Regions from separate parts of the Saccharopolyspora sp. ID03-671 genome, predicted to be linked through region 2. Evidence: riboswitches for the same ligand, from Rfam matches in the RefSeq annotation. Region 2 holds a riboswitch; the other holds the start of a gene.
The links. A riboswitch is a leader RNA that binds a small molecule or an ion and turns the genes downstream of it on or off. The one in region 2 is predicted to bind cobalamin.

Region 1 (5,481 bases), 3.4 Mb from region 2:
CGATCCCCCTGGTAACCACAGCCACATACGCCAGAAACCGCTACAAGAACAAACAACCACAACCAGCCTGAACAGCAAGAACGTCAGGCAAGCACCGAAGGTGCTTTCTCCTTACCCCACCTAGGACGCTTGCACCGCCGCGGGTTCTCAGACGTTCTCTGGGGAGGACAGCCGTAGCGCCGTGTATTGGCATACATAAGTCTCGGATCCCGGAGCCAGAGGGCGTCTGAGGTTCCGCTACTGGCACCGCCAAGCAACCCAGCCACCGGAGTAATCCCGTCGAAAAAAGAGCCCCGCGCTCAACCGGCCTGGGGGTCGCTGGGAGCGCGGGGCACTTTGGAGGTCCACCCCTGGGGGTCAGGTGGACTGGTCGTCACCGTACCAATCCGACCGAAGGGTCGGTACTCGCAGGGTTGAATCTCGTAACCAAAACGAGACTAAGCCGCCAACCCGCTGTCACCGCTGACGGCCCGGACGACTCCGGCGACGTTCTCGGCGGAGAGCTCTTCGAGCCGCAGGCTGGGCCCGCCCAGGGCTGTGGCCAGCTGGTTCGCGAGTCCGAGCTTGACGGCACCGTTCTCGCAGTCGACGACGACGGAGGCGGTTCCGGTGCTCGCGAGGACGCGGGCGGCGCGCAGGGAGTCGTCGACGGCCTGCTTGGTGCCGGTGGTCCCGCCGACGCCGACGGTGGCCTTGCCGTCGGTGAGCAGCACGACGAGGGGCCGGCGCTGCGGGTCGCGGGTGGCTTCGGTGCGGATGACGTGCTGGGTGCGCAGCAGCCCGTCGGCGAGCGGGGTGCGCCCGCCGGTGCGGAGGCTGCGCAGCCGGGCGGCGGCGATGTCGACGGACGAGGTGGGCGGCAGGGCGAGTTCGGCCTTGTCGCCGCGGAAGGTGATCACGCCGACCTTGTCGCGCCGCTGGTAGGCGTCGCGCAGCAGGGACAGGACGGCGCCGCTGACGGCGCTCATCCGGTCGCGTGCGGCCATGGAGCCGGAGGCGTCGACGGCGAAGAGCACGAGGTTGCCCTCGCGGCCTTCGCGCAGGGCCCGGCGGACGTCGTCGGAGCGCAGGACCAGACCGGGTCCGCTGCGGCCGCGCGCGGCCTGGTGGGGCGCGGCGGCGGCGAGGGTGGCGGTGACGTGCAGGCCATGGCCGTCGACGGTGGTGGCGCGGGTGGTGCGTCCGCTGCGGGAGCGGGCGCGGGACCGGCGTCCGGGCGCGCCTTCGCCGAGCCCGGGCACTTCCAGCAGCCGGGCGCGGAAGGACTGCCCGGCGCCGACCGGGGAGCGTTCGGAGTCCCCACCTCCGGGCTGTTCCTGCTGCTCACCGCCTCCGCCGCCGTTCGGTCCGGTGGGCTCGTCCTGGGGTTCGCCGCCTCCACCGGGGCCGCCGTCGCCGCCTCCGTCGGGGTCGTCGTCCGGGTCTTCCGGCGCCTGGTCGTCGGCCTGCTCGGCGGCGTCGGACATCGCCTGCTGGAGCTGGTCCTCGGCCATGCCGGGCTCGTCGAACGGGTCGCGGCGGCGCCGGTGCGGCAGCGCGAGCCGGGCGGCGGCCTCGACGTCCTCCTCGGCGACGGCCCCGGCGCCGCGCCAGGCGGCGTGGGCGACGGCGGTGCGGGCGAGCACGAGGTCGGCGCGCATCCCGTCGACGTCGAAGGCGGCGCACAGCGCGGAGATCCGGCGCAGTTCGGAGTCGGGCAGCACGACGGTCTCGACGCGGTCGCGGGCGGCGCGGATGTGCTCGGCGAGTTCGGCGTCGGCGTCGGCCCACCGGGCGGCGAACCCGGCGGGGTCGGCTTCGAAGGCGAGCCTGCGGCGGACGACCTCGGTGCGGGTGCTGACCTCGCGGCTGGCGGCGACCTGCACGGTGAGGCCGAAGCGGTCGAGCAGCTGCGGCCGCAGCTCGCCTTCCTCGGGGTTCATGGTGCCGACGAGCAGGAACGACGCGGCGTGCGAGACGGAGACGCCGTCGCGCTCGACGTGCGCGCGGCCCATGGCGGCGGCGTCGAGCAGCAGGTCCACGAGGTGGTCGTGCAGCAGGTTGACCTCGTCGACGTAGAGGACGCCGCGGTGCGCTCCGGCGAGCAGGCCGGGCTGGAAGGCGCGGACGCCTTCGGTGAGCGCGCGTTCGAGGTCCAGGGAGCCGATGAGCCGGTCCTCGGTGGCGCCGACGGGCAGTTCGACGAGCTGCGCGGGCTTGCGGGTGGCGGTCTCGCCGTGCGGGGCGTCCGGGCACTGCGGGTCGGGGGCGGTGGGGTCGCAGCCGAAGCGGCAGTCGTCGACGACGTCCAGCGCGGGCAGCAGCGACGCCAGTGCGCGCACGACGGTCGACTTGGCCGTGCCCTTCTCGCCGCGCACCAGCACACCGCCGATGCGCGGGTGCACCGCGTTGAGCAGCAGCGCGAGCCGCAGGTCGTCGTGGCCGACCACGGCGGAGAAGGGGAAGCGGGGGGCAGCGGACATGCCGGTGTGGTTCCTTCCTCGGGGTGCGGACGCCCCGCTGTCGGGAACAAGGGGCCGCAGTGTCCTGACTCCCGGATCGTCACGTCCCTCCGGCCTTCCCAGGTCACCCCGGTGGCTCGCGCGGGAGGTCCGCTCCTCGGTCACAGTGGCGCCGACCGTGCCGGACTCGCACCGGCTTCCTGCCAACACCCCTTGCAAACGGATTCAGCTCGATGATCCCAGAAGGAGATCAAGCACCCAACCGCCGGCGCGGGAACTCACAGTTTCACGAGCTTGGCGGTGCGGGTAGCGGAACCTGATCGGCTCCGCGGACTCCGCGCGCCGCTCCTGATGCACGCCGACACGGAGTACTCGCCACGAAGAGGGAACCTCAACGACCGGCGGTGACGCTTGCTCGGCGGGGTTCGCGGCGCATGTCGACGTGCGGGATGCCGTCTTCGAGGTATTCGTCGCCGACCTCGACGAAGCCGAAGGACGCGTAGAAGCCCTTGGCGTAGGTCTGGGCGGACAGCACCGCGGGCGAGTTCTGCACCTCGGCGACGGCGGCGCGCATGAGCTTGCGGGCGATGCCGAGGCCGCGGGCGCTCTTGGCGGTGCAGACGCGGCCGATGCGGTAGGTGCCGTCGGGGTCCTCCAGCAGCCGGAGGTAGCCGAGCACGTAGTCGTCGGCGGAGTCGACCCAGAAGTGGCGGGTCGAGTCCTCCAGGTCGCGGCCGTCGAGCTCGGGGTACGGGCACTCCTGCTCGACCACGAAGACGTCGACGCGCAACCGCAGCATCCGGTAGAAGTCCGAGGCGTCGAGGTCTGCGGTGTAGGCGCGTTGCACGGCTGTCGCGAGCGGCTGAAGGGTCACCCTTACCTGGATATCACAGGGCTTCCCCGATCCCAGCATTCGCGGGCGCCGGGAGTTGTGCAGACCACTCGCCCCGCATCACGGCGCGTAGCTGGCCAGGCGGGTGTAGACGCCGGGCGTTCCGGGACGGCCGCAGCCGGTGCCGTAGGACACCACGCCTATGAGCCTGCCGTCGGCGACGATCGGGCCGCCGGAGTCCCCGCGCACGCGTCGCGGCCGCCTTCGGGGTAACCGGCGCAGAACATGCTGCGCGGGTCGTAGGTCGGGTAGGCGGAGCGGCAGGAGTCGTCGGGGGCGACGGGCACCTCCACGGAGCGCAGCGTGTCGGAGGCGGGCCCGTCCTCGCTGGTGCGGCCCCAGCCGTAGACGCGCGCCGCGGTGCCCGGCCGGTACGGCTCGGTGTCGCCGGGGGTGACGACGGGCAGCGGGCGCTGCGGCAGCGACGTGGCGAGTTCGAGCACGGCGAGGTCGTCGCCGGTGGTGAAGTCCTCGTAGCCGGGGTGCACCTTCACCTCGTCGACCTCGGCCTCGGTGCCCTCGGTGCTGCGCAGGTCGGTGCGCCCGGCGATCACGCGGATGTCCTTCGGGGAGCGCTCGGCCCCGGTGAGCGGGTCGTGCGCGCAGTGCGCGGCGGTGATGACCTCACCGGCGCGGATGAGGGTGCCGCCGCAGTACTGGTTGCCGTAGCGGTCGGTGAGCGCGACGACCCACGGCGCGTCCTCGGTGCTGGCGCCGGAGCCGCCGAGGATCCGGGACTGCGGCTGGTCGTCGCCGGTGATCGCCGGCCCGGCGTGGGCGACGGGGCTCCCGACTGCCATCGCGGTGACGGTTCCGGCGAGGGCGAGCGCGCGCAGCGCCCGGTTCTTGTCGATCGGTCCGTGGTCGTCGCGGCCCAATGCGGGTGCCTCCAGCTGTCGCGGTGATCGTGCGGAGCGGACACACCGTAATCACCCGCACACCGAAACATCACGAGGCGCAACTCACAGGTTCGCGGGAAAATATTTCGTTAAACTTGGTTCCGGAAACAAATCCTTTCGCGCTTGTCGCCGTCGACCGGCGCGCCTCCATCCCGCGGCGACGCGGACCCGGGGTCCCTCCACCACCGGCGTCCGCCGATTTCGCCTGACCGGATGACGAGATGAACCTGATCAAGCGACGCAGCAGCGGTTGCTGCCCGATTCGGAGAGGACTCCGCCGTGCTCCTGGACCTGACGCCGTTGCCCGCCTTCCTGCTGGCGAGCGCCGTCGTGATCATCACACCGGGAGTGGACGTCTTCCTGCTGCTGCGCACATCGCTCAACCACGGCCGCAAGGCCGGGCTGCTGGCGCTGGCCGGCATCCACACCGCCAGCGCGTTGCAGGTCGCGCTGGTCATCTCCGGGCTGGGGGCGCTGATCACCAGCGCGCCGGGCGTCATGGTGGCGCTGAAGTGGGTCGGCGCGGCCTACCTGCTCTACCTCGCGGCGACGATCGTGCGCGGCTACTGGCTGACCCGCCGCGAGACCGGCTCGCTGGACGTGCCGCCGCCGGAGGACGCCAACCCCTACCTGCGGGGACTGCTCAGCAACCTCACCAACCCGAAGATGCTGCTGTTCAGCCTCGCGTTCCTGCCGCAGTTCGTCGGCGCCTCGACGCAACCGGCGCTGCAGCTGGTCGCGCTGGGCGCGGTGTTCCTGCTGCTCGCCGCGATCTGGGAGGTGACGATCGTGCTCTCGGCCGCCGGGATCGCCGACCGGCTAAAGAACCCCCGAGTCTCGAAGTCGCTGGACGCGCTGAGCGCGACGGCCTTCGTGACCATCTCCATCGGCCTCGTCGCGAGCTGACAGCAGCGTCAGCAGCGCGAGCCCGGCCAGCACCAGCAGCACGACCGGCACCGACACCACCCCGGAGAGCAGGCTGATGACGAACGGCGTGCAGAAGCCCAGGTAGGCCAGCACCCACATGATCGCGGTCAGCCCGGCCAGCTCGGCGGGCCCGGCGATCCGGCCGACCATCGTCAGGCAGTAGGTCGACACGAAGCCGTAGCCGGTGCCCAGCGTCAGCGAGGCCAGCAGCCCCAGCCACGGCTGCACCTGCCACGCCGCGATCGCCGCCAGCACCAGCCCGGCGGCGATCGCCGGGAGCCCGAACACTGCCGTGGCCCGCACCCCGTTGCGGGCGATCCGG
Region 2 (5,481 bases):
TCGAACGGGAACGCGGGCCTCGGACGTCCGAGCAGATGATCGCCTCCATCGCGCAAGGACTCCACCTCTCCCTCGACGAGCGCGACCACCTGTTCCGGCTCGCCGGGCACGTCCCGCCCGCTCGGGGCGCGGACAGCGAGCACATCAGCCCCGGTCTGCTGCGCGTCCTCGACCGGCTGGACGACACGCCCGCGGAGATCGTCACCGAGCTCGGCGAGACGCTCCGGCAGACGCGGTTGGGTGTCGCGCTCACCGGTGACCTCACCGGCTTCAGCGGCCCGGCGCGCAGCATCGGGTACCGGTGGTTCACCGACCCCGGGACGCGGTGTCGCTACGCCCCGGAGGAGCACGAGTTCCTCACGCGCGTGTTCGTCTCCGGGCTGCGCGCGGTGGCCACGCTGCGGGGGCCGGGTTCCCGCGCCGCGGACTACGCCGAACTGCTGCTGGCCGAGAGCGAGGAGTTCCGGCAGGTGTGGGAGGAGCACGAGATCGGCATCCGCCCCAGGGAGGTCAAGCACTTCCTCCACCCCGAGGTCGGCGCGTTGGAGCTGACCTGCCAGACGCTGCTCGACCCGGACCAGTCGCACTCCCTGCTCGTCTACACCGCCGTTCCCGGCAGCGAGAGCCACGAGAAGTTGCGGTTGTTGTCCGTCCTGGGCTCGCAGGCGCTGCGCTGATCAGCTACCGGGAAGTCCGCTCCGGACGGAACCGCGGGATGCCCGTGCCCGTCACGGCACGGCCGTCACCAGCGGAACCGCACGACCCCCGCGGTCAGTCGCCGCACCCGTTCGGCGTCGCGGATGCCGTCGATCTCCACGATGCGACCGCCCACCACGGTGAAGGCCATGATCGACACCGGGCGGCCGGACCGGGCGGTGACCACGCCGGGCAGGCCGTTGACGAGCACCGGGTGGATTTCGGCGCCGCGACTCGCCCGGGACTGCCGGGCGATGTGCTCAGCTCCTCGATACACCTCAGGCCGCCTCCGGCCGCCGTAATCGGCGCGGAAGACGACGTCGGGGTCGAGCAGCCGCACCAGCTCGGCGAAGTCGCCGCCTGCAGCCGCGGCGAAGAACGCGTCCACCACCGCGCGCTGCCTGGCGTCGTCCTCGTCGGGGGCGGGTGGGGCCGCACCTCGGACGCGTCGCCGCGCACGACTCGCGAGCTGCCTGGCCGCCGCAGGGGTGCGGTCCACCAGCGGCGCGACCTCGTCGAAGGGCACCTCGAACATGTCGTGCAGCACGAAGGCCAACCGCTCGGCCGGGCTGAGCGACTCCAGCACCACCAGCAGCGCGAGGCTGACCGAGTCGGCGAGCAGCGCCTTCTGCTCCGGATCATCGCCGTCGGCCGAGACCACGGGGTCAGGCAGCGGGGTGTCGCCGAGCTCTTCACGGCGACGCCGACGTGAGCGCAGCAGGTGCAGCGCTTCGCGAGCGACGACCGTGGTCAACCAGCCACCGAGGTTGCCGATGTCGCCGGGCTCCGCGCGGCTCAGCGGCAGCCAGGCGTTCTGCACCGCGTCCTCCGCGTCGCTCACCGACCCGAGCATCCGGTAGGCCACCGCGCGAAGTCGCGGCCGGTGCTGCTCGAACCGCTGAGCGAGCTGGTCGTCTCCCGCCACCTGTCACACCGTCCCTCCGGCCGGGCTCATCAGGGTGAGCCCACCGGTCCACAGGATGTGACGACGAGGGAGGAACGGCCATGTCCGACAACGCCAGTGATTTCGTCAGCGTCAGGTACATGGTCGATGACGTCGACGAGGCCATCGACTTCTACACCGGCCATCTCGGCTTCACCGTTCGGAACGACTTCGCGCCGGCGTTCGCCGACGTCACCCGGGGAAACCTCCGGCTGCTGCTGAGCGGTCCGGCAAGTTCAGCCGGGCGGCCGATGCCGGACGGCGCGGTCCCCGGGCCAGGCGGGTGGAACCGGATCCACCTCATCGTCGATGATCTCGCTGCCGAGGTGGATCGGCTGCGCGCGGAAGGCGTTGATTTCCGCAACGACGTCGTCCGCGGTCCAGGCGGCCGGCAGGTCCTGCTGCGAGATCCGTCGGGCAACGTGCTGGAGCTGTTCCAGGCCCGCTGAGGCGCAGGGCGAAGTCGGCGGTGTTCTCCCCGCCGTGCTCAACATATAGCGCACCCCGGGGCTTGCGGCAAGGCCCCGGGGGTGGTGCAAACTCCTTTGAGCATGACCCGTGACCTGCGGATATGGGTGTTCGCGGCGCGGTTGGCCTGGGGGTTTTCGTGACTGATGCGATCGTGGTGGGGGCTGGGCCCACCGGGTTGATGCTGGCCGCCGAGCTGCGGCTGCGCGGAGTGGGCGTGGTCGTGGTCGAGGAGGCCGCCGAACCCACCGGTTTCGTGCGGGCGCTGGGGTTGCACGTGCGCAGCATCGAGATCCTGGACCAGCGCGGGTTGCTGGAGCGGTTCCTGGACGAGGGGACGAAGTACCCGCTCGGGGGCTTCTTCGCGGCGATCTCCGCGCCCGCGCCCACCGAGTTGGACACCGCGCACGGGTACGTGCTGGGCATCCCGCAGACCACCACCGAGCGGCTGCTGACCGAGCGGGCCCGGGAGCTCGACGTGGATCTGCGGCGCGGGTGCGGGCTGGTGGGGCTCGCCCAGGACTCCGACGGGGTCACGGCCGAGCTCGCCGACGGCTCCGAGCTGCGGGGACGCTTCCTGGTCGGGTGCGACGGCGGGCGCAGCACCGTGCGCAAGCTGTGCGGGATCGGTTTCCCCGGCGAACCGTCGCGGGCGGACACGCTGCTGGCCGAGGTGAAGGCGACCGCCTCCCCGGAGGAGATGGCGGCGGTGACGGCCGAGGTGCGGGAGACGCAGAAGCGGTTCGGGATCGGTCCGCTCGACGACGGGTGGTGCCGAGTGGTCGTGCCCGCCGCGGGTGTGGCCACCGCGCCACCGGGGCTCGACGAGCTGCGGAGTCGGCTGGTCGCCGTCGCGGGCAGCGACTTCGGCGTCCACTCCCCGCGCCGCCTCGCGCGGTTCGGCGATGCCACCCGCCAGGCCGAGCGGTACCGGTCGGGGCGGGTGCTGCTGGCCGGCGACGCCGCGCACGTCCACCCCCCGGTCGGCGGCCAGGGCCTCAACCTGGGGCTGCAGGACGCCTTCAACCTGGGTTGGAAGCTCGCCGCCGAGCTCGCCGGGTGGGCTCCGGACGACCTGCTCGACACCTACCAGGACGAGCGGCACCCGGTGGCCGCCGACGTCCTGGACAACACGCGGGCGCAGATGCAGCTGATGGCCACCGACCCCGGATCGCGGGCGGTGCGGCGGCTGGTGGCGGAGCTGATGGAGTTCGACGTGGTCGCCCGGCACCTGACGGAGAAGATCATCGCGACCGAGGTGCGCTACGACCTCGGCGACGAGAACCCCTTGGTGGGCAAGCGGATGCGAGACCTGACGCTGCGCGGCGGCCGCCTCTACGAGCGGATGCACGCCGGGCGCGGGCTGCTGCTCGACCAGACCGGCGGATTGTCGGTGGAGGGCTGGGAGGACCGGGTCGATCACGTCGTCGACGTCGCGGAGGAGCTGGACTCGCCCGCCGTCCTGCTGCGTCCGGACGGGCACGTGGCGTGGGCCGGGGACGATCGCGGCGAGCTCGCCGAGCGGTTGGAGCGGTGGTTCGGGAAGTGACTCATTTCTCGCTCCGACACGCCCATGTTGGTGTTGGACGTCGCCTCAGACCCCACATGTAGAGTGTCGCTCGCTGGTGGTTCACCGGGCCCGCGCGGGTCCGGTGTGGCAACAGGGAACCCGGTGCGAATCCGGGACTGCCCCGCAGCGGTGAACGGGAACGACCGCCGTCATCACGCACTGAACCCCTCGGGTTCGGGAAGCGACGGTTAGTAGGACCGGTCTCGTGGTGGGGAAGTTTTCATGAAAACTTCCCCGCCCCCGAACGAGACCGGACGCCCGTGAGTCCGAAGACCTGCCATCGGCGCGCGCACGACCGTGCGCGCCGTCCGGGACCTCGCGGGAGGGTCCACGCGGACATGCGACGAGCGCTGCCGTCGCGTCCTCGCGTGCTGTCGCCGCCGGTTCCGGGCACGACTTCCGAGCTCGCGAGGAGAGAGTCCCGGTGACCGACACCGCACTGTCCGAACCCATTCCGCTCACCCGGGCGTCCACCGTGGTCGAGCAGGCCTGCGCGGGGCTCGTCGACGTGGACCCGTCGGCGGTGCTCACCGAGGTCGAGCGCAACATCTACCCCGGGATCGGCGAGGCCGAGCTGAGCGAAGCGCTCATCATGTCCGCGCGCACGCTCGTGGAGTCCGAGCCGAACTACTCCCGGGTCACCGCGCGGCTGCTGCTGGACAAGCTGCGCGGCGAAGCGCTCAGCCACCTCGCCGGAACGCCGCGGCAGGCCGACCAGGACCAGATGCGCGACGACTACGCCGCCTACTTCGCCGACTACGTGCGGCACGGCATCGACCTGGGCCGGCTGGACCCGGAGCTGGCGCGCTTCGACCTGCCGCGCCTGGGCGCGGCGCTGGAGGCCGAGCGCGACCTGGCCTTCGACTTCCTGGGGCTGCAGACCCTCTACGACCGGTACTTCCTGCACGACGGCGGCACCCGCTTCGAGCTGCCGCAGGCGTTCTTCATGCGGGTCGCGATGGGCCTGGCGCTGCGCGAGGACGACCGCGACGCGCGGGCCGTCGAGTTCTACCGGCTGCTGTCGTCGTTCGACTTCATGGCCTCCACGCCCACGCTGTTCAACTCCGGGACCACCCGGCCGCAGCTGTCCTCGTGCTTCCTGACCACTGTGGACGACGACCTGCAGTCGATCTTCAGCTCGTACCGGAACAACGCGCTGCTGGCCAAGTACTCCGGTGGCCTGGGCAACGACTGGACCCCGGTGCGCGGCATCGGCGCGCACATCCACGGCACCAACGGCGAGTCGCAGGGCGTGGTGCCGTTCCTCAAGATCGCCAACGACACGGCGGTGGCGGTCAACCAGGGCGGCAAGCGCAAGGGCGCGGTGTGCGCCTACCTGGAGACCTGGCACATCGACGTCGAGGAGTTCCTCGACCTGCGCAAGAACACCGGCGACGACCGGCGGCGCACCCACGACATGAACACCGCGAACTGGGTGCCCGACGAGTTCCTGCACCGCGTCGAGGCCGACGAGTCCTGGACCCTGTTCTCCCCGGACGAGACCCCCGACCTGCACGACCTCTACGGCGAGGAGTTCGCCGAGCGCTACCGCGCCTACGAAGCCGCGGCCGATCGCGGCGAGATCCGGGTGTTCCGGCGGGTGCGCGCGGTGGAGCTGTGGCGGCGGATGCTGACCATGCTGTTCGAGACCGGGCACCCGTGGATCACCTTCAAGGACCCGTGCAACCTGCGCTCGCCGCAGCGGCACGCCGGCGTGGTGCACTCGTCGAACCTGTGCACCGAGATCACGCTGAACACCGCCGCCGATGAGGTCGCGGTCTGCAACCTGGGGTCGGTGAACCTC

Region 1: linked by a shared signal. The riboswitch ahead of REH65_RS23220 (putative cobaltochelatase) and the one ahead of REH65_RS06075 (ribonucleoside-diphosphate reductase subunit alpha) in region 2 are both predicted to bind cobalamin.

What each region holds. Positions count from the first base shown of each region.
Region 1 is NZ_CP134054.1:5,006,033-5,011,513, reverse strand. It holds gene REH65_RS23225 (MFS transporter) at 1-71, shown strand, start outside; gene REH65_RS23220 (putative cobaltochelatase) at 438-2,462, opposite strand; cobalamin riboswitch at 2,501-2,686, opposite strand; gene REH65_RS23215 (GNAT family N-acetyltransferase) at 2,833-3,315, opposite strand; partial or broken gene REH65_RS23210 (S1 family peptidase) at 3,394-4,133, opposite strand; gene REH65_RS23205 (LysE family translocator) at 4,512-5,138, shown strand; gene REH65_RS23200 (MFS transporter) at 5,052-5,481, opposite strand, start outside.
Region 2 is NZ_CP134054.1:1,281,902-1,287,382, forward strand. It holds gene REH65_RS06055 (helix-turn-helix transcriptional regulator) at 1-677, shown strand, start outside; gene REH65_RS06060 (sigma-70 family RNA polymerase sigma factor) at 743-1,621, opposite strand; gene REH65_RS06065 (VOC family protein) at 1,702-2,088, shown strand; gene rox (rifampin monooxygenase) at 2,247-3,656, shown strand; cobalamin riboswitch at 3,717-3,974, shown strand; gene REH65_RS06075 (ribonucleoside-diphosphate reductase subunit alpha) at 3,952-5,481, shown strand, end outside.